DNA from 3 places in the Acetobacter oryzoeni genome. Region 3 is predicted to be linked to each of the others. Evidence: riboswitches for the same ligand, from Rfam matches in the RefSeq annotation. Region 3 holds a riboswitch; each other region holds the start of a gene.
The links. Region 3 has a riboswitch for cobalamin ahead of EOV40_RS12270 (CbtB domain-containing protein). Riboswitches for the same ligand answer to the same signal wherever they lie in the genome.
Positions count from the first base shown of each region.

Region 1 (7,543 bases), 330 kb from region 3:
GGTCTGTGCGTGTTTGTGCATGAAATAAAGAGGAAAGCAATGAGAGAGCAAACTCTTTCCGACGTATCTGGCGTAAGAATGCAGCAGGAAGGGCATTTGGGGCGTATTATTCTAGACCGCCCCAAACGTTTGAATGCTGTGGATATCAGCATGGCCAGCGGCATAAGAGATGCTTTGCAGGCATGGCGGAATGATCCGTCCATCCACACTATTCTGCTGGAAAGCAGCAGTGCGCGCGCTTTTTGCGCTGGAGGAGATTTACGCGCCATTCATGATTGCTTGAAGGCACACGGAGCATTGGCTGCATATGAGCTGATGAAGCGTGTCTATAACGTCATGCTGTTGCTGGCAGATTATCAAAAACCCATCGTTTCCTTTCTGGATGGCGTGGCCATGGGAGGGGGTATCGGCTTGGGTGGACATGTGCGGTATCGGGTGGTTACGGAAAGATCCGTGCTGGCTATGCCTGAAACGGCTATAGGTCTGGCCCCAGATGCTGGCGGTAGCTGGTTACTGGCGCGTGCACCTGGTTTTTCTGGGTTGCGGCGAGCTGTAACCGGTGGCCGCATGAATGGCGCAGAGGCCGTAGCCATGGGGTTTGCAGATGTTCTCGTGTCATCGGACTCGCTTACAGATTTAAGAGAATCTCTGAGTATTGAGAGTGCGGAGCATGTATTTGCACGCCTGCATTCTCGGCCAGAAAGTTTGGACGTGCAAAATCTAGATGCGTGTTACGATGCACCAGATATTTTGCAGGTTATTGAAAAACTGAAAGCGGAAGGGTCAGAAGAGGCGCAGGAAGATCTGGAATCTCTATCTCGTGCCTGTCCGTTTTCTGTGCAGGTGGCATGGTGTGGGTGGCACCGGGCACGTGCAGCTTCCTCGTTACATGCCGCTTTCGCACTTGAGGAAAATATGGTGCGCCATATGGTGGCCCGGCCTGATTTTGTAGAGGGTATTCGGGCACGCTTGATTGATAAAGATAACAAGCCTGTGTGGGTACCTTCAACTTTGGCGGACGTGCATGAGCGCGAAGCGCAGAATTGCTTTGATAACTAACTCAAACATATTGCCCCGGAGCATTTTGTGCTGCGGGGCAACATATTTTGGGGATATTTACGCAGATGCGGTTCGGAAAGATATGGAAGCCGGGGCCGGTTTGCCAATCGGCAGTACTGCATATCCGAATGCTTCTTCCAGTATTTCGGAAGCAGCCAGATAGATGGCGGAAAAACCGCAGAACAATCCTTCATATCCAGCAAACTGTGTAACAACTGGCATAGCCAGCATATCACCCGTGGCCAGTAAGGCGAATAGAACAGTCAGGCTCAGGAAAATAACCTGATGTGCCCGTGTGGCGCGTAGTGAGGCTATAAACATGATAAAAGTGAACAATCCCCACGCCAGCAGGTAACTACCTACAAGATTAGGGCTGCTGGCATCCACAATGCCAGTATGCGGCAAGCTAATAAGTGCCACGAATGAAAGCCAGAATGCACCGTAAGCCGTAAAAGCTGTCATGCCAAAAGTATTGCCGTTACCATACTCCAGCATCCCTGCCAGAATTTGGGCCACACCTCCAAATGTAAGCCCCATGGCCAAAATAGCAGACCCCATAGGCACCAGATCTGCATTATGTAAATTGAGAAGAACGGTTGTGAGCCCAAACCCCATTAAACCTAATGGAGCTGGGTTGGCTCTTCGGTATGTCACCGGAGGCGATGTTTCGGAGTATGCCATGCCAGATACTTCTTTTTATGAGTGATGACTTAAGCATTAAGCAACTGGCAGGGCAGAAGTTCTTTATAAATAGAAACAGGCTGATAAAATTAAATTCATCATTATGGCTTTTCTTTTAGGAAACTTTTTATTTCATTCCATAACAACACCACTAAGCCAGCGTAGAAACGGATGCATCTGCGCCAGCTTCATCTACAGAGCGATGGATGGGGCCGTATTTATCATAAAATCCTGGTATGGCGCGGATAATACCGGCAGCCTGCATAAGGCAGGATATGGTTCTATCCCGCATAAGAGAGGCACCTTCATGCTCTGTGGTTGTGGCATGAATAATGGCGGCAGCCTGTTCCAAAGCATCTGCAGTAGCTAATGGTGTATGACGTAACATGGCAAAGGCTTTTAAGGCATTTTCAAGAGCAGAGCGCGCCTGTGTGTTGAGTTTTACGTGTTCTGCATTCCAACGCAGGCGTAAAATGAGCCTTCCTAGGGAAAGTGTTGCAAAGGCTGCATCTGTATATCCCTGCCTGTCTATACCGGAAGGAATAAAGGAAAGACGCATCATCAACCGCGTAATTTTCTGAAGTTGAAGACCCTCCCATGCAATCCATTGCACCGGCTTGCGGCTATGGGAAAGAGCCAGTTGTTGCAGGCTACGCGTAAGGGAAGAAACTAACCGTGCAGCATCCAGCCGATGATCTGGCGGTAAAATAACCCGAAAAACCAGCACCAGAAGCACGCAGGCTGCCACCATGGTCATCCAGTTATTGGTAAGTGCCAGGTCATTATAAACAATAGGGTTGTTGATAGAGAGCAGCATGGTGAAAAACACCGCATATCCAAATGCACCAATGCTGTAGCGTGGGTGAAATTGTAGCCATACACCGGGCAGCAGAAACAGGCAGAGCGTCAGCCATAAAAGCGGGTAGCCATCTATGCGGGGTAAAAACAGGGAATGGCATAAAAATCCCATAGGCACGGCCAACATCGTCCCAGTTGCCATCATGGGGCTTGCTTTGCCGGCAGAGGGCGCCGTTGAAAGCAGGCTGGAGGCTGCCACCACATACAGGATCAGCATAGGGCCTGCGCTCCAGTGGAAAACATACCATAACATGCCAGCCAGAAGCGCAATAAACATGCCGCGCACACCATTACGCAAGGCAACTGGCCATTCCAGATATTGGCGCGTGTAAGAGGATTCACGATCGCGGCGCAAGCTCGTCAAATCGTACAGGGCCAGATCTATCTGTACCAGAATATCACGCGTATTATCTAGTGTTGCCAGCAAGCCGGGTGCCGGATTATTGCGTGAAAGTTGTTCCAGATTTTTCAGGCAATCATGCAGGCAGGTAGAAACTGGTGCGGGGTTTTCCAGCCAACCGGGTTGCTCTGTAAAATGCAGAATGTGCTCTAATGTTTCGGCAACATGCTGATGCACGGGGCATGATTGTGCATCCACCAAAGAGAGGTTTAACCAATAGGGATGATAGCTGACAATCAGCCCGGTTAAACGGTTGAGAGCCAGACGCAGGTTAGAAATACGGGCCTGCATATCTGGGTCATCTGCAGCAGCAAATTCTATGGCTGGTGTTAAACCGGCCATACCTGCCAGAAGGCGGCTGCGGCTATCATAAAGGGGTTGTGGCAGGCTGCGGAATGCTGTGCCTGTGGTTGCGGTATCTGTGGTTTCAGATGGGTTGTTTTCTTCTGCCGCATGTTCTTCCGGTGTGGCGGAAAGACCTTCCTGTGCATGAAAGTTTTTTGCATGGAGAATGGTATCCCGAAAAGCGTTTCCCAGCTTTTCCATCACCGCGCTGGGTTTGCGCGGGCTTGTCACCATAAATACGCAGGCTGTTACCACCACGCCTGTTACCACGGCAGATAAGCGCCCCATTGCAGAAAGAAAGATATTGTCTGGGTCTGCAAAAGCGGGTGCAGCAATAATAACAATTGTATAACCGGTTAGCACGGCAGCATAGGCACGAAAGAAGCGCAGAAACGTGGCCACCATGCAGGCTATACCTACAAAAACAGAAAGCGCTGCAAAATACAGAACGGGAGACTGTACAAATACGGCCATAATGCCAACGCTAATAACAGCCCCAATAACTGTGCCGATAACACGCCATACGCTTTTTGAAACCATGGCCCCTACAGTTGGGTTTGCCACAATAAGAACAGTTGTGGCTGCACTGAGGGGGGAATGAAGCTGGAACATAAATGCCAGAAAAACGGCAATGCCAATGCACAAAAACACGCGGGCAGAATAACCTGCGGTAGCTTTAAAAGCATTCCATTGGGCTTCATCAGAAAAAAAGGCCGGTAAGCAGCGGGATAATAGAGTGTTAAGGGAAAAGAGCGTATGACTGCTGTGCTCAGATCTAGCGTTCATGATGCGTTTCCAGCATGCAGGACAGATCATGAATTAAGCTACGTACCTGATCTTCTGTAAGGTTCTGGCGAACGTTCTGCTCAAGTTGCGCTGCAATGGTATGGAACAGCGTGCATCTTTCCTGCCCAGCAGAAGTAAGCACAAGTTTTTTGGCACGCCGGTCCCGCGTATCCTGCAGGCGAGTAATCAGCTTTTGTTTTTCTAGCAAATCAAGAATACGCACCAGTGCCGAGCAATCCACATTCATGGCGGCTGCAAGATCACTTTGCGTGGCGCCATCGGGCATCATCATCAAATAAGCCATCGGGCGCATGCTGGCCAATGTCATGCCATGCGGGCGTAAGGCCCGGTCCAGTTGCGTGCGCCAGACGGTGGCTAACCGCATAATGCGGAAGGTAAGCGCCATGTCTGAAAAACGCGTTTCATCCAGTGTGGGCAGAACGCGTGGGGAGGTCATGGAATCCTCATTAGTTAGCGAAAGAATATTTGACATATAAAGTATATTCATACGAATATAACATAGCTGTTTTGCGCGTCAATAATGGAAATAAGGCTGCAAAGCACAGGAACATTAGCGTGAAGCCTCAATCCTGTTTCAGATCAGCAGACTTTTAAAGTTGCAGGGCTAAAACTGCGGGTTGAAAGCAAAGGCCGCTTATGCGCATTGTGCGCGGGCTAATGGTGTCCTTTACGGGATGAAAAGGGAAGAACGGTGCAAGGCCGTCGCTGCCCCCGCAACTGTAAGTTACCCATGGTGTTCCGTATGGGCTTTCTGGCCCAATGTGCCACTGGCCTACGTACAGGCTGGGAAGGTAGGGAACGCTGTTTTATGTTCTGGCCTGTAAGGGAGAGCATATGTGGGTACAAGCCAGGAAACCTGCCATTGGTGCCTTATGCGTAAGCATATAGGCGGGCCTTAATTATTAAGTTCTGGCGTTGCTGCTGGCGGGGTGCCCGGCAGGCATAGATGCACCATAGGGTGCATTTCTTCTGTCATCTCTGGGCAGGGGCGCCGGGTATCTGCACCCCTTTTCAAGCAGCCGTTCTTTTAGAATGGTAGTTATTTCAGGGATACAGCATGGCCGAAGCGTCCGATTCTTCTCAAAAATCACCTCAGAATCGCCCTGTTTTGCATGTGTGTGTCACATGTCGGCGTGGTGGGCCTGCTATGGATCAGCCGCCGGGTGCCCAGTTGTATGCACGTTTGCAGACCTTGGTGCAGGAAGCAGAAGCTGCTGGGCAGGAAGCTCCGGTTCTGTTGCGTCAGGTGCAGTGTCTGGCTGCCTGTGATCGCGGATGCACTGCAGCCATTGCCATGCCAGAGCGTTGGACATGGTTATTAGGGCATCTGGGCGCTGAAAAAGCAGAAGATCTTCTGACGTATGCCCAACTCTATGCAAAATCCGCGCGGGGCACGGTCATGCCTTCGCGCCGTCCGGCATCTCTTTCCAATATGGTGCTGGGGCGTGTTCCCGCACAACTTTATGATGAACAGGAGCCTTCATGACACTCGCATCTCGCGTGCCTGTAACCATTATCACTGGTTTTTTAGGGGCAGGCAAAACAACCCTTTTGCGCAATCTTCTTCAGCGTGCAGCAGGGCACCGCATTGCCGTGGTGGTGAACGAATTTGGTTCTCTTGGCATTGATGGAGAAATTCTGCGCGGGTGCGGCGTGGAAGGCTGCAAGGAAGATGATATTGTCGAACTGACCAATGGCTGCCTGTGCTGCACGGTAGCAGATGATTTTCTGCCAACAATGGAAGCCCTGCTAGATCGGGCCGATCCGCCAGAACATGTGGTGATTGAAACATCAGGTCTGGCGCTGCCTAAACCATTGCTCAAGGCCTTTGGGTGGCCAACAGTGCGCAACCGCATGACTGTTGATGGGGTGATAACCGTAGTGGATGCACCAGCAGTAGCTGCTGGCCGTTTTGCAGATGACCCGGAAGCTATTGCCCAGCAGCGTGCAGCAGACCCATCCCTAGATCATGACAACCCTTTGGCAGAGGTTTTTGAAGATCAGATCAACGCTGCAGATCTTGTGGTGTTGAACAAGACAGACCTGCTTGATGCAGATGCACTCGCACGTGTTGAAGATGAAATCCGCCACACAGCACCGCGCCCTGTGCAGATTGTACGTGCCACGGAAGGCAAGGTAGATCCGGCCATATTGCTTGGTATCGGAGCTGCGGCAGAAGCTGATCTGGCCGCTCGTCCTTCCCATCATGATGCAGAAGATGGCGAACACGAACATGATGACTTCGAAAGTTTTGTGGTGCGTGTGCCTGAGCAACAGAGTGTGGAGCAGTTTTTAACGCTCTTGCAGGATACAGCACGCCGTTATGATGTGCTGCGCATGAAAGGTTTTGCCGCAGTGGCAGGTAAGGCCATGCGTTTGGCAGTGCAGGGTGTGGGAACGCGTTTTCGGCACGAATTTGATCGTCCTCTTGCTGCCAATGATGGACGAGAAGGCCGCATTGTCGTGATCGGGCAAAAGGGGCTGGAGGCTCCGGCCATAGCCAAGGCGCTTGGCGGTACATTGGTAACGGCCTGATTAAGGACGGAGTGGGCTTATGCATCTCTTGGTGCGGGAAAACCGGACGCTTGATGAACAGGAAGTGGCGGAAGATCTTAACCTTCCTTCAGCTGATCTGATTGTACTTTCTTTTACAGAAAGCGATCTTCTGGCCCTGCGCCATGCAGAAGCTCTCTTACGTGCACAAACTGAAGGAAGCGCGTTGCGTCCTACCTTGCAGGTTACAAGTCTTGCACGGTTACGCCACCCTATGTCGATTGATCTGTATATTGAAACTACATTGCAAAAAGCGCGCTGTGTTGTCGTGCGGTTGCTGGGTGGTTTGGATTACTGGCGCTATGGGGCAGAAGAGTTGGCGGCATGGAGCCGTGAAACAGGTGTGCCGCTAACTTTGCTACCTGGTGATATTTTGCAAAGCCATAGCTCTGATGCGCAGCAACAAGTAGGACATATAGGAGGAGATAGGCGGCTGGCAGAACTTTCCACCGTTTCTGCTGAACATTACGCGCGCTTAAATGGTTTTTTCCAGCAAGGTGGCCCAGATAACATCTGTGCGGCATTAGGGCTCATGTCTGCTCTTGCGGGTATGCAGGAAGATAAGGGAACACAACCCAAAGCATTGCCTGCATGGGGTGTCTATCGTTCTTATTCTCCTGCCATAGCTCAGGCGCAACTCCAGATAAAAGCGATCATACTCCTGTATCGCGCGCATTTGCTGGTAGGGGATGTGGCAGGCCCGGAATCTCTGGCAGAAGAACTGGCACAACGTGGCTGCGCTGTAGAGATTGTGTATGTTACCTCTTTAAAGGATCCATCCGTTTCTAAAGATGTAAGCCATTACCTACAATCTGCAAAACCTGATGTTGTTCTGGATGC
Region 1 is NZ_CP042808.1:2,299,772-2,307,314, reverse strand. It holds gene EOV40_RS10710 (enoyl-CoA hydratase/isomerase family protein) at 40-1,059, shown strand; gene EOV40_RS10705 (acetate uptake transporter) at 1,117-1,740, opposite strand; gene EOV40_RS10700 (FUSC family protein) at 1,892-4,129, opposite strand; gene EOV40_RS10695 (MarR family winged helix-turn-helix transcriptional regulator) at 4,119-4,637, opposite strand; cobalamin riboswitch at 4,792-5,028, shown strand; gene EOV40_RS10690 (DUF1636 family protein) at 5,208-5,636, shown strand; gene cobW (cobalamin biosynthesis protein CobW) at 5,633-6,685, shown strand; gene cobN (cobaltochelatase subunit CobN) at 6,705-7,543, shown strand, end outside.
Region 1: it holds a riboswitch for cobalamin, as region 3 does, so the genes downstream of both, EOV40_RS10690 (DUF1636 family protein) here and EOV40_RS12270 (CbtB domain-containing protein) in region 3, are expected to answer to the same signal.

Region 2 (7,543 bases), 550 kb from region 3:
TTATCTGCCCGCGCAAATACGGTGACATAGCGGTTGATTTTATAACTGGCCGCCAGATCTATGGTGAAATATCCGTGGTCTTTGCCGCATGTGCTGCAATACTGGTACGTATCAGAAATAACCGGCGTATCGCGCGAACCGCTGACATACAGAATATTGCCCGAAAGCGAGAGCCCATCCACCGGCTGCCATGTGGTGTTGAAGTTGAACTTGTGCTGCGGGCGGCGCTGGAGGGCTTGGCCGGTAGAGGCATCTCGCGCGTGGGTCCATGTATAGTTCAGGTTGAAATCAAGCGTATCCAGCGCTTTCCAATCCAGATACGCTTCTACGCCATACATGCGGGCACGGGCCACGTTATTGTAGGAATAGGTGGAATAGTAATTTTCGTAGGAACTGACAGACTGAATAAGATTGCGCACATGGTTTTCATACCATGTGGCCCCAAAATGCAGTTTGTCATGCGCCAGCGTTTGTTCCACGCCCACATCATACCCTATCAGGCGTTCGGCCCGCAGGTTGGGGTTACCTTTTTCCGCATAGCTGGTGGAAATCTGGTTGGCAAAAAGCTGATACAATGAAGGGCCATGAAAGCCACTGCCCGCACTGGCCTTGATAACCGTGCCGCTGTGCGGAATATGAATGGCCGGAGCCACACGCCACGTCACGTAATTGCCGTAGCGGGAATTGGCATCATACCGGATATTGGCCGCGCCATATAAAATCTTGTTCCAGTTGCCCTGATACTGCCCATAGCCTGCTGTGGTATCCATGCCCGCGCTGGTGCTGAACGGTGTGGAAGATGCTGCACTGTTCCCTTGGCTGGAATTGAACGTATCATGAAAATGCTCTGCCCCCACAAGCAGAGATCCGTATTTGTCCAGATTAACAGTGCCGTGCCAATCTATTTTAATGCGGCTGGTGCGGTAATATGTGGGGTCATACTGCAAGGCATCACCTTCCAGCGTGGTGCCGGTTTCTGTCCAGCTTCTGCGGCCTGTCATATACCCCAGACCAATCACCTGATCGAACCTGCCCCCGAATGAGGATAAATGCGCCGTGCCCCGCACAATGTCCTGATTTTGCGTGGTGTGTTCACGCTCGCTCCCTACATCACCGTAATATCCTAGCCGACTGTAATATTCATCTTCCATATTATAGGCGCTGTAGGTGTGCAGGTTGCTCTGTATCAGCCGGGCCGTCAGCCCCAGATCAAAATTATGGGTGACATCATAGCCCAAGCGAATGTTGGCGGAGCGGTTATCGTTTCTGTCCCCCCGGTGGCGCTGTTCCTTGTCTGCGCCAAAATAGCGGCCGATATAGCGCGGGATTTCATGAAAACCATCCTGCCGGTAATGGGAAAGTTCAACATTGTAATGAAACTTTCCCTTACTGCCGCGCGCGCCTATAACCTGATTGAACGTGCCGTAAGATCCACCTTCCACCCGCACAAAAGGCGTAAACCTGCCCTGCCCCTGTGCTGTGGTAATATCAATAACCCCGGCCATGGCATCTGCCCCGTACAGGCCACTTTGTGGCCCGCGCAAAATTTCTATGCGGCCCATGCCATCGGTAACAAACTGCGCAGCATCAAACGCGCCGGAGGTGGAGCTGCCATCGTTAATATCCATGCCATCCAGCCGCACTTTCACCTCGTTGGCATTGTTGCCGCGCATGAAAATGGAGGTGGTGCCGCCAAAGCCACCCGAACGCACCACATTCAGCCCCGGTTGGCGGACCAGAATATCTGTAAGCGTGCGGCGCTGCTGGGTGAGGATCTGCTTTTCTGTCACAATCGTCATGGCCGTGCCAATTTCATCCGCCCGCATGGGGTGGCGTGCCGCACTTACCGTAACGTAATCCGGGTAAGCCTGCGCACTGCGGGCCTGCACAGCTTGCGCACCCTCCGCTGCATGAGAGATAGGCGCCTTTTGCGCCGGAGCGGTGGCGGCAGGTGTTACGGCCACTTTGGCAGCAACGGTGTTTTTACCCGTTGATGTAGCGGGGCTTGTGGCATCTGCCGCAATGGCGGCAGTGGTTTCTACCAGCAGCAGGGAAGAGCCGGTAAGCAAAAGGTTTTTTAGGCGCATGGGTTAAGGCAATCTCGCGGTTTAACAGCGTTGCCACGAGACTTGGCCCGGCTTTTTCCACCACAGGGCACAAACCACCCCATTGGCTGACCGCTTGCCCAGCCTGCCAGCACACCCCGGCTGACATGCCCCGTCTGCAACTGTGTGCTGATGGCAGGTCTCCTGGCTTGCGGTTTTTCGGTTGTGGCACCCCTTCCCGGAAAGGTTTGTTCCAGTGGGCCAGCGCTTTGCGCCGTGCGTGCACATCCATGCCGCTTACAGTTGCGGGGACAGCCCGGGAATATCGCAAAACCATTGCAGGCAATGGCGCGGGCACCCGGTTCCCTTTTCATTCCCCTTGGGGGAAACCATCATGCGGTGTGGTTTACAGGCTGGGGGTGGCTTGTCAACAAAAGCACGCCCCAACGCGGCGGCTGGCTTTAGGCTTCACGCGGGAGGCGTTGAGACTGGGAGCGGATAACCTGCTCCTCATAATCCAGTTCCTGCTGGAGCTTCCATTCTGTCTGGTCGTTAATCTCGCTGCGCGATGTCATATCCCGCATGGCCTGCCGTTCGGCCCGCAGCAGTTGCAGGCGCAGCGCCAGTTCCATACGCGCATGGCGCAGGGCGCGGCTGCGGTCTAGCGGTGTGATGCGCGGCGTTTCGTCCTCTTCTTCCAAACGGCTGTGATACAGCTGATACAGGCGGTCTATCACCTCCTGCCGCAGGGCTTCATCTGCATTCTGCCCCTCGGGCTTTGCCAGTGCTGTGCTGTTTGGGTTGGGCGCTGGCGGTTGCGCGCGCGCTTTTGTCAGCACCGCAAGGGCTGCGCGTATCAGCTTCTGGCGGGCCATGTTTTCTTCCTGCGCGTTCTTGTCCACCGTCTCCTGCGGCAAAAAGCGCAAACACAGCGGAATGAACACACTGGCTGCCAGCAGGGAAAGAACAATCACCCCGGTAGCGGCCACCACCACGGCATCGCGCATGGGAAAGGCATCTGTGCCATCCGTGCCTTCGGGCAGGGAAAGTACAGCCGCCAGCGTAACGGCCCCGCGCACGCCAGCAAATGTCAGCAACATGCTGCCTGCAAAACCTGTGGGTTCAAACGGCAGGCTGCCAATGCGCGCCACCACCCAACGGCCGAAAACGGATGTCCATACACCTGCAAAGCGCATGGCCAGCATAATGGCGTATATCTGCACCACAAACAGGCCAACCTGCCACAAGGCCACATCATATTTCCGGCCCAGCGCCACGCCATGTTGCAACAGTTCTGGCAACTGCATGCCCAGAAACAAAAAGATAAGCGCGTTAAAAACGTAGCTGACAATGTTCCAGACCGTTGTGGCCTGCAGGCGGGTAAAAGTGGCGGTGTCCTCTATCATGCCAGAAAGTTTGAGCACCATGCAGCCTGCCACGGCGGCCAGAATGCCCGAGCAGTCCACCGCTTCTGCCGCGGCGTACATTAAAAACGGCAAGAGCAGCACAAAGATGATCTGGGATTGCGGATCATCATACCCACGGCGCACCAGCACGCGGTTGAGCTTAACAGCCAGCCATGCCACCGCAGCGCCCACCAACAGGCCGCCCAGCGCCACCATTAGGAACGTGCCAAAAGCCTGCCTGTAAGAGAACTCACCCGTAAGGGCATCGGCCATGGCAAAGCGAAAGCACACAAGGCCGGAGGCATCATTAAACAGGGCCTCGCCCGATAAAATCTGCAACAGCCGGTTGGGCACCTTGCGCCCTTCAATAAGGCTGGAAACCGCAACCGTATCTGTGGGGGAAAGTGCAGCCGCCAGTGTAAAGCAGATGGGCAGGCCCAGCTCTGGCACAATCCAGTGGATAGCATAGCCACATACCAGCGTGCTGAGCACCACAAGCCCAAAGGCCAGAAACAGAATGGGGCCGCGCAGTTCTGCAAACTCACGCAATGGCATGCGAAATGAATCTGCAAACAGCAATGGCGGCAGAAACACAAACATGAACATATCTGGCTGCAAGCTGACATGCATGCCCGCCACCGCAGCAAACACACCCAGAATGATAAGGATAACCGGCTGCGGCACCTTCTGTTTAAACAGGGCAACAAGCAGGCTGCTGACTGCCGCCAGCAAAAGCAGCAGCAGAATGTTTTCTATGGTCAACATGGCCTGCGCTCTTTGGGCGTGTTTGGGTGTTTATGCAACGGACATTCTGCAGAAACACACCCGCTTTACGGCATGGCGGAAACAGGACGCAAAACCTGCTGGCGCACCAAATTTTCCAACCATGTGGCAAACACCTGCACCCGCATGGAAAGGTGCCGCCTGTGCGGATAAAGCAGCGCCATAGGCAGCGGTGCCGCACGCCACTGGGGCAGTATTTCCACCAACTGGCCTGTATGCAGGTAAGAGCGCACATCGTAAGCGGGTATCTGCATCACCCCCAGCCCGGCCAGTGTGCAGGCTATTAAAGCCTCTGCGCTGTTAACCGTTACGCGGCCCGGCACATCCAGCGTGTGGGTATGGCCGTGTTCCTCCCACTCCCATTGCTCTACCCGGCCATTCTGGGGGGAGGCATAACGCACAGCCTCGTGCCCTTTCAGCAAATCTGTCGGGCATTGGGGTGTGCCGCGCTGCTTAAGATATATGGGGCTGGCCACGTTTATAAGTTCAAGCTCCCCCATGCGGCGGGCAATCAGGCCGGAATCCTGCAAGGGCCCAACGCGTAGCACGCAATCCAACCCATCTTCCACCAAGTTCACGGCCCTGTCCGTTACCCCCAGTTCTACCGAAAGACCGGGATATGTTGCCAGAAAATCGGGCAAGGCCGGGGCTACAATCAGCCGCCCAATGCGGCCGGGCATATTAACACGCAGCACACCCTGCACAGCGCTTTCGCTCTGGCGGAACAGGTTTTCCGCTTCCTCCACATCCGCCACAAGGCGCAGGCAGTGTTCGTAAAAGGCTGCGCCATCTGGCGTGGGGGTAACTGTGCGTGTTGTGCGCGTAAGCAAACGTGCCCCCACGCGGCTTTCTAGCTGCTGCACGGCGGCGGATACGCTGGAACGCGGCATGCCCAAGGTTTCTGCCGCGTGGGTAAAACTGGCCGCCTCTACCACGCGGGCAAAAATACGAAAAAGATCTATCCTATCCATGCGCGTTAGCCTTTTGGGCTGCCACCTGCATTGTTCGGGAAATCTGGCAAGTGTTGTCAGAACAGGCAGCTTTATCCGCCTACTGTAGCTGATACGGTGGCAAGAGAAAACGGGAGCCACATCCATCGGCCCCCGATACATGCAAGGGAGCACCCAACATGGTAGACCACAGCATTAAAGGCAAAACCGTTCTGATAGCCGGTGGGGCCAAAAATCTGGGCGGGCTGATTGCGCGGGATCTGGCAGAGCATGGCGCAAAGGCCATTGCCATCCATTACCATAGCGCAGCCAGCAAGGCGGAAGCCGATGCCACTGTGGCCGCTGTAAAAGCGGCAGGCGCGCAGGCTAAGGCTTTTCAGGCTGATCTGACACAGCCCGGAGCAGTAGCCAAACTGTTTGCAGATGCAAAAACGGCTTTTGGCGCGCCAGACATTGCCATTAACACCGTGGGCAAAGTGCTGAAAAAGCCGATTGCAGACACCACGGATGAAGAATTTGATGCCATGTTCACCATCAACACCAAGGTGGCGTATCAATTCATTCGTGAAGCCGGAAAACATCTGGCCGATAACGGCAAGCTGCTAACACTGGTGACATCTCTGCTAGGCGCGTACACACCGTTCTATTCCACCTATGCGGGTTCCAAGGCTGCGGTGGAACACTTCACCCGTGCGGCTTCCAAGGAATATGGCGCGCGTGGCATTTCTGTTAACGCCATTGGCCCCGGCCCTATGGATACGCCGTTCTTTTACGGGCAGGAAAGTGCAGATGCCGTGGCTTACCACAAAACCGCTGCCGCACTTTCTCCCTTTAGCAAAACAGGGCTGACAGACATTGAAGATATTGCACCCTATGTGCGCTTTATTGTTTCTGAAGGCTGGTGGATGACGGGCCAGACCATTTTGGTAAACGGCGGTTACACCACAAAATAAAACCGGCTTTGTGCCCGTTGCGGCACACCGCCATGTGCAAGGGGGCCACGTGCAAAGCGTGGCCTCCTTTTTTGTGCCCTGCCCCAGATGCAAAGCTGTTGCGCGCGTGCAACAGCCCACAGAAAGCTGAGCAAACAAGGCTCATTCCTGTTGTAATGTTATAGTGTTACATAATACATGCTGCGCCTCCACCACACTCAACCAAGGCAGCGCACAGCATGATGGTTCGATCAGCCGCTCTTCTTCTCTGCTCCACTGTTTTTACTGCTCTGGGCAGCAGCATGGCCCTGGCTGAAACCACCACGACCACGACAACACCCTCCACAACAGAAACGCAGCAGAAAAAGCCCACTGAAACAAAGCCGCAAACCGTAAAAGTGATTGCGCATGACAAGAACGATGCCGAGCAGGTGATTGTCACCGCGCATCTGGACCGCATGCGTTCAGAACTTTCGCCCTCCACCGGGGCCACGGTGCACAAGTTCAGCCGGCAGGCGCTGGAAACCATTCCCGGTGGTGATAACGCACCGCTTAATCAGGTATTGCTGCAAGCCCCCGGCGTAGCGCAGGACAGCTACGGCCAGATCCATGTGCGTGGGGACCATAACGAGGTGCAGTTCCGGCTGGATGGTGTGCAGTTGCCGGAGGGGCTGAGCGTGTTTGGGCAAGCGTTGATGACACGCTTTGCAGATAACATGTCCCTCACCACTGGGGCGTTGCCCAGCCAGTTCGGGTTTTTGCAGGCGGCTGTGGTGGATATCAACACCAAGAACGGCACCACCAATTCTGGCGGCAATCTCTCACTTTACGGTGGGGCGCGGGATTACTTCTTTCCTTCCCTGCAATATGGTTTTCATAAAGGGAAGTGGGATTTCTTTGCCACGGCAGATTATGTGCATGACCGCACGGGCATTGAAAATACAACATCATCCTTCAACGCCATCCATGACCTGAGCGAGCAGTATCACTTTCTGGGCCATCTGCGGTACACGGCGGATGAAGATACGCGTATCAGCTTTATTGCCGGTGTTTCCAACGCAGAATACCAGTTGCCCAACAACCCCGGCCAGCAAACCCAGTTTGCCATGCCCGCCTATTCTGGCAGCGATCTGGCGCAGCAGTTGAATGGCAGCGTGGACAGTGCGCATCTGGATGAACACCAAAAGCAGATTACAGATTTTGCCATTCTGGCGTTGCAGAAAGAGATGGGAGACTTCAGCCTGCAAAGCTCCGTGTTCTCCCGCTACAGCAGCCTGCGCTATTCGCCCGACTGGCTGGGAGATCTGGTTTACAACGGTATTGCGCAGCAGGCCGCGCGCTCGGTGTTTTCCATGGGCACGCAGCATGACGTCACATGGCGTGCTGCAAAAGATCACACCGTGCGCTTTGGTTTTCAGCTTTTTGTA
Region 2 is NZ_CP042808.1:431,938-439,480, reverse strand. It holds gene EOV40_RS02135 (TonB-dependent receptor plug domain-containing protein) at 1-2,087, opposite strand, end outside; cobalamin riboswitch at 2,223-2,454, opposite strand; gene EOV40_RS02130 (Na+/H+ antiporter) at 2,507-4,216, opposite strand; gene EOV40_RS02125 (LysR family transcriptional regulator) at 4,282-5,205, opposite strand; gene EOV40_RS02120 (SDR family oxidoreductase) at 5,364-6,137, shown strand; gene EOV40_RS02115 (TonB-dependent receptor) at 6,356-7,543, shown strand, end outside.
Region 2: it holds a riboswitch for cobalamin, as region 3 does, so the genes downstream of both, EOV40_RS02135 (TonB-dependent receptor plug domain-containing protein) here and EOV40_RS12270 (CbtB domain-containing protein) in region 3, are expected to answer to the same signal.

Region 3 (7,543 bases):
AGACATGATGCCTATGACATCAGACATGGCCATGGGCAAGGATACCATCCATCTGGAAACAGATGTACATGCTACAGCAGATAACCAGTGGGGCTTTCCCGATGGTGCATGGGTTCCCTACCTGAAGGTTGATTACACCCTTACCAAAAAGGGATCTGACTGGAAAAACCAGGGCACGCTGCACCCGATGACAGCAAAAGATGGCCCGCATTACGCCAATAATGTTAAAATGGATGGCCCCGGCAGCTATACGGTGGTGTTCAGCTATAGCTCACCAGAAACCAATGGTTTCCTTCATCACACAGATAAAGAAACCGGCACACCCGGCTTTTGGCAGCCCTTTACGGAATCATTCACTTTCTCATACCCTGAGAAATAATAAGAAACTTCCAAAAGAGAGGGCTTTACCCTCTCTTTTTAACACCCCTGCCCTGCACTTATGAAGGTCGTATTCTAATTGCATTTTGAGACGCTCTAATTGAGAATGATTCTCCATTACCGAATATCAATCATCCATACCTACCATCAGAGCAACCTGTGACCATGCAAAAACATCATAGATATAACAGAACATTTCTGAAATTTTTTTGTCTTTGCGCAACCATTCTCACCACCACCCCTGTTTTAGCACATGCAGAAGAGACGCAGGTTGAGCAGGACCGCCGCCGGTTGGGCAATTCTGGGCCACTGATTGAGCAAATTGATCCAGCAACAGTGCGAGATTCCCAACGCGCAGCAGAAGCGGCAGCTACCGAGAAAAAGGGCGATGACACACCAGACATGAGCGACCACCTATTGGGTAATATGTGGGGCGCTCGGGACTGGATGGCCAAACACGGTATCAGCTTTGATATTCAGGAAGTGGATGAACTGTGGGGCAACGCCACAGGTGGCACAGCATCAGGGGCCGATGGCGCCAGTGGTTCGGGCACCGGCCCAGCCTATGACGGTGTAACTATGCCAACCTTGACGGTAGATTTGGAAAAACTGATTGGCCTGAAAGGGGGCACATTTAATGTCAGCGCCCTACAGTTGCGCGGGCGCTCCATCTCTCAGGATCATCTGGCCAACTTCAACCCGGTCAGTGGATTTGAGGCCGATCGTTCCACGCGCCTGTTCGAGCTATGGTATCAGCAGTCTTTTCTGGACGGCAAACTGGATGTCAAAATCGGGCAGCAGGATTTGGATACCGAGTTCCTGATCAGTGATTACGGGGCCTTATATCTAAACTCCAACTTTGGCTGGCCCATGGCACCTTCGGTTAACCTGTACGCAGGTGGACCATCTTGGCCCCTGTCTTCGCCAGCTATCCGCATCCGCTACCGTCCTTCAGACAAGTTTACATTCATGTTTGCGGCAGCAGATGACAACCCACCGGGCAACCGCAACAACTCTTTTGGCATCCAGAACGGTGGTAACAGCGCAGACCCCACCAATCAGAACACTCATGATGAGGATGGTGCCAACTTCAACATGGGCACTGGCGCACTGCTGATTACCGAATTGCAGTATGCTCTCAACCCTCAGCCTGATGACATGTCACATGTCACCAAGGATCCCGGCCTGCCGGGCATCTACAAGCTGGGTGGATATTACGATACGGCAAAATTCCCTGATTATCGCTACAACAATCAGGGGAAAGCTTTAGGTAGTGCGGCTGACACCACAGGTATTCCGCGGTGGGACCGGGGCAACTGGATGGTCTATGGTATTATTGACCAGATGATCTGGCGTCCTTCACTCCAATCTCCACAATCTGTTGGCATTTTTGCACGCGCCACAGGTAATGGTGGGGACCGAAACATGATCAGCTTTGCCATTGATGCGGGCATCAACCTTAAAGCCCCGTTCAAGGGACGTGATAATGATACGGTGGGCCTAGGCTGGGGCATTGGCCGTGCTTCTTCTGGCCAGCGACGGTATGACCGCAACTCTGGCGCACCTGTACAAGGCAATGAAAACCATCTGGAACTTACCTATCAGGCACAGGTCACCCCTTGGTGGGTCATGCAGCCAGACTTCCAGTATGTCTGGCATCCCTCTGGCGGTGTAACGGATTGGACAGGCAACCGCCTTGTCGGGAATGAAGCCATTTTTGGGCTCCATTCCAACATCACTTTCTAAAAATTATAAATAAAAAAGCATTCCCTTTCGGTTGCCATTTCATAAATGGAAAAAGTGGCAACGTTAGGAAATGCTTTTTTATACACGCAAAATTTGTATAGAAGGCCGCTCGGAAAAATCAGAGCGTCTTCCGCGCCACACCGTTTGCTGATGACAGGCATTTTTCAGCCAAAGCGCCAAAAACCAGCCCCAATACAGACCACAAAACAATCTGCATTCCGATAGATGCTTCTCTAAAACGCCAAAGCACTACAGCAGGAAAATTGTCTGGCACTTCATTAAAATCTGGCAGACCAAATTGCACAGCAGCGACAAGCGCAATACCCAGAATAATGCTACATACAGCAGCGTTCCAATGCCCGATTACGTTAGACAGTGCGCGCCCCACCAACAAACAAATCATGGAAATGGCGATAGAAAGGCCAACCATTGCAAAATACATTTCTGTCCTCAGCGCGATGGTCTCTTCCTGCCCAACTGCGGGTGGGTTAGGTGGATATTTTAAATCTGGTATCAGCACAAACGTTAAAAACCCAACGCCAGACAGCAATAATGCCATAGCGCGTGGGCTTAATGTTGCAAGACGCTGATAGGCAAATGCAAAAACAATCGCAAAAATACCGCCATATGCGGCACCGTACATCAGCACAGCAGTAAGCAAGCCCCAAGATGCCTGCACACCACGGCTTATCAGTTCAGGTTCTGGCGCGGCACCTGCGGCAGCATCCTGAGCGGCTTCAAACGCAATAGCCAAAGCGACCTGCGGTTCACCAAAAATTTTTGAAAATACAAAAGAAAGCAATGCAGCCAGAATGCCCGCGACCATGCCGCGGGCTAAAAGACGACCAACCATGAGTAAAACTTTCCTCTCGTGCCTTAGTGGCAGGGGAAACCAAGAAGATGGCGGCCATCATGCACAAATTCATGCACAGCATGTCCGGAAATCAGGGAAGTGGCGCCCTGCTCTGCGCCTACAAAGTAGATCAGCAGTGCAGAAACAATCAGGCCGAAAACAGCCCAAGGCAGAATGGCACGAACCGGAATGCTCTGGCCCGCTGCCGCAACCGGCATAGCTGTATGAACAGATGTGCTCATGATGTTGTATCCTTTTTAAATTTAAAGCCCGCCAGAGCAGGCACAAAAGAGTGTGAAACAGAACTTCATGGTTTGGTCGGCCCTCATCATAGAAGGACGAAGCCTAACAGCAAGGGCATTCCGAACACGCCTGCTGTTCTCCCACCTTGAGCAAAGAGGCACCCGAAAGGAACGTCATTCCATGTGAGATACTTGCCTGCTCCATCCGTCAGCCTCTCACCAACCAGCAATCAACGGTGCAGAGCATACCAAAACCTCTTCCAAATTCTATTTGGAACACAAAGCATTGTTACACTTCACCACGCCGCGTGAAGACAAAAGCCCAGAATGTATTTAAGGAGAAATCTGCCGAGGGCAGAGGAGTAAACATCGCAAATCATCCATCTCCGGTTCCCTCGCCCGGCGATTAAACAAGACAACAACGGCAGGTCTCCTGACTTGCGGGTCATTGCGCATTACTCAGCCTTCCCGATGCGAACACCAGTGACTGCCGCTTTATGCGGCTAAGGAGTAATAGGCTCTCCGCCTACAGTTGCGAGGGCAGTTGCCGACTGGGTTCCAAAGCAGGAACCTCCGGCATTCCCTTTCAAACCCGCTTGCGCGGGACCGTTGTAAGATGGCGCAACCCTTACCTTATTTTTGCTTCATATTTCAATCTTTGCCTGATTATGCAGGTATAACTCTTGCCAGAGCCGCCATTTTAACCCACCTGTTTCTGCAGACTTTTCCCTGACTGGCGACTTATGGACCAACGATACCGCATTCCCCCACTAGCCATGCTCAATGCCTTTACGGCGTTTGCACGCACAGGCGGTATCAGACGGGCCGCAGCAGAACTGCGCGTAGATCACGCAGCCATAAGCCGCCACATTCGGGATCTGGAAAATATTTTAGGCACACCTTTACGGGATAAGGAAACAGGAACCCTTACATTAGCGGGTCACACTTATTATTCCCGCATCACCCCATTGCTGGAAGAACTGGCCACGGCCACGGCAGATATCCGCAACCACACGCCCCCCCTTACCATTACCTGCGCGCATGGTTTTGCATACCATTGGTTGCTACCTCGGCTCTCCTCCTTTCGGCGCGCGCACCCTCAACTGGAAATCATGCTGCGCCCAGTAGATGCGAATACGGCTTTCCACGTTACGGGCGTGGAAACAGATAATCATGCTCATATCGGTTATGTGCGTGATGATGCCCCGTTAGCTGAACCCCGCAACACACGCAGCATGATTATTGCCCGGCCAGATGTTTTTCCGGTAGCTGCCCCCACATGTCTTACAGAACTGGGCGGGCAGCCCCGCACAACAGCAGATTTGCTCCGCGCACCCTTATTGCAGGAAGAAGATGAAGCCGAGTGGAAACTTTGGTTTCACGCACAAAATGTAGCCTGCACAAAACTACCTGCCGCAACACGCCTGTGGCAGGCCCATATTACATTGGCGGCTGCCCGCGCCGGAGAAGGCATTGCTCTTGGCAATATTTTCCTGCTGGGAAATGATCTTGAAACAGGCCACCTTGTGCGGGTGCAGCCTACGCAAACCCCTTTGCGAGAAGTAGCCCTAGGGGCCTATCTTCTGCGCGCTTCTACTGCCACATGGGAGAAAAAATCTCTCATCACGTTCCGAAACTGGCTTTTAGAACAGGTGGAACTGAAAACGCAAAGTACACATACCCTCCCTTAAAATGCAGTTAAGCGCCTACGCAACGATATGAACGTGCTTAATTGCTGGTGACTTTTTATCACCACAGAGGCAACAAAAAATCTCCTCCCCCTCCCCCGCGAAACATTTTACGGAACAGAAACAACTTTGCCCGCAACATAGTTCCCGGGAGCCCATATTAATGGCCACGAATAAAGACCTTCTGAACCGCCGCACCAATGCTGTGCCACGCGGCGTTGCTACCTCCACCCCCGTTTTTGCAGACCGCGCAGAAAATGCCGAAATCTGGGATGTGGAAGGCAAGCGCTATGTTGACTTTGCCGGCGGCATTGCCGTTCTGAACGTTGGCCATCGCCACCCAAAAGTGATGGATGCTGTTAAAAAGCAGCTAGACCGTTTTACTCATACGGCTTTTCAGGTTTCTGCTTACGAGCCCTATATTGAGCTGGCTGAAAAGCTGAATGCCCGCGCACCGTTTTCTGGCGATGCCAAAACCATTTTTTTCACCACGGGTGGTGAAGCTACAGAAAACGCCGTAAAAATTGCGCGTGCAGCAACTGGCCGCAATGGCGTGATTGCGTTCTGCGGCGGCTTCCATGGCCGCACGCTGCTGGCTTCTGCGCTTACGGGTAAGGTTCTGCCTTACAAAGCACCCTTCGGCACATTGCCGGGCGAAGTTTACCACATCCCCTTCCCCGATGATCATGACATCACGGTGGAAGACAGCCTGAAGATGCTGAACTTCCTGTTTGCAGCTGATATCTCCCCCAACAATGTGGCTGCCATTATTATTGAGCCTGTGCAGGGTGAAGGCGGCTTCCGCGTTGCCCCTACAGCACTGCTCAAACACCTGCGCGCTATTTGCGACCAGCACGGCATTAAGCTGATTGCAGATGAAGTGCAGAGCGGCTTTGCCCGTACTGGCAAGCTATTTGGTATTGAGCATTCTGGCGTAGAACCCGATCTGGTGTGCATTGCCAAATCTCTGGCAGGCGGTTTCCCGCTTTCCGGCGTGATTGGCCGTGCAGAACTGATGGATTCCGTGCCTCCGGGTGGCTTGGGTGGCACATATGCTGGCGCGCCGCTGGGCTGTGCTGCTGGCTTGGCCGTGCTGGATATTATTGAAGAAGAAAAGCTTCTGGACCGCGCCAACAGCATGGGTGAACGCCTGAAAGCCCGCATTGCAGGCTGGCACAAGCGCACAGATATGCTGCCTGTCAGCATGCCACGTGGGCTGGGCGCAATGGTTGCCTTTGATATTTTGGAACATCATGCTGGTGTGGAACAGCGCAAAGGCTTTGGTTCCAAACTATGTGCCCGTGCCTGTGAAAAAGGCTTGATCCTTCTGGCCTGTGGTGTGCAGGGCGCTACCATCCGCATTCTGACACCGCTGACCGCATCTGATGAACTGGTTGATGAAGGCTTGGACATCATCGAACAGATTCTGCTGGAAGAAGCAAAAGCCTGATCTGCATTTTTCTGCAGTCATCAGCAAAAAGGCGGCCTTTCTTGGGGCCGCCTTTTTCTTTGCCTTGTCATATATTTTTAAAATCAGAATTCATTTCACCAAATATATCGTCATAGTCAGGCCATCATTCCTGCTTACTCTTGAAAATAACGATCAAGAAAAACAGGAGGCCAGAATGACAGCATTTGGCGCGTATTGGCTGCAAATACAAAATTCTTTTCGCAAATTACTGCAAACTTTGCACAATTTAAAAATGCGCAAAGCCGCACATATCAAACATTAAATACGCCATCCCTCCTGTTCTTGCGCAAACAACAAAAAAGCCCGCCTACCATCAAAGGTAGAGCGGGCTTTTTTAGCGCCGTTATGCAGCGTTATTTTTTGTCATCAGAAAACGTGTTCTGACCCCACCGGCCAACATCGTGCGCGGCATTTTCTGTACCTTCCTTGGTCTTGTTCCAAGCGTGCTCGGTGCCTTCACTTGTTTTATCCCAAGCTTTGCGAGAACCGTCCTTGGTTTTGTCCCAAGCGTGCTCGGTCCCTTCGCTTGTCTTGTTCCAAACCTTGTGAGAGCCCTCTTTGGTTTTGTCCCAAGTTTTTTCCGTACCTTCGCGGGTTTTATCCCAGGCGTTATGGGTGCCTTCTTTGGTCTTATCCCATGCCTTTTCACTGCCCTCGGTGGTCTTGTCCCAAGTTTTGCGGGTGCCGTCCTTGGTTTTGTCCCACGCTTTTTCTGTGCCGTTGCTTGTCTTTTCCCAAGCCTTGTTCGTGCCTTCCTTGGTCTTGTTCCAAGCATGCTCGGTTCCTTGGCGGGTGTTATCCCATGCGCGGCCCAGCATGCCTTCCTCAGCGTGAGCGCAAGGCAGGCTTAAAGCAAACATGGCAGCACCCAGCAGAGTTGTAGCGGCCGTCCGAAAAGAATTATGAGACACGAGATACATCCTCTTAAGTGAAAACCTTATTGCTAAAGGTAAGTATTCAAAGGCTTTATGGCAAATGTACGCCACATCCGTGGCAGTTCTGCCAAACACGTTTAACGCGGCAGAGAGTCCAGCGCGGCCTGCAAGATATAGGCCGCAGCCAGCCGATCCACCATTTCTGCCCGCCGCGCGCGGGAGAGATCAGCTTCATCAATAAGCATACGATTCACTGCGGATGAAGAAAGGCGTTCATCCCACTGGCATAC
Region 3 is NZ_CP042808.1:2,627,474-2,635,016, forward strand. It holds gene EOV40_RS12255 (iron transporter) at 1-379, shown strand, start outside; gene EOV40_RS12260 (carbohydrate porin) at 544-2,124, shown strand; gene EOV40_RS12265 (CbtA family protein) at 2,243-2,977, opposite strand; gene EOV40_RS12270 (CbtB domain-containing protein) at 3,001-3,219, opposite strand; cobalamin riboswitch at 3,626-3,845, opposite strand; gene EOV40_RS12275 (LysR substrate-binding domain-containing protein) at 3,963-4,910, shown strand; gene gabT (4-aminobutyrate--2-oxoglutarate transaminase) at 5,071-6,357, shown strand; gene EOV40_RS12285 (endoglucanase) at 6,732-7,388, opposite strand; gene ruvX (Holliday junction resolvase RuvX) at 7,391-7,543, opposite strand, start outside.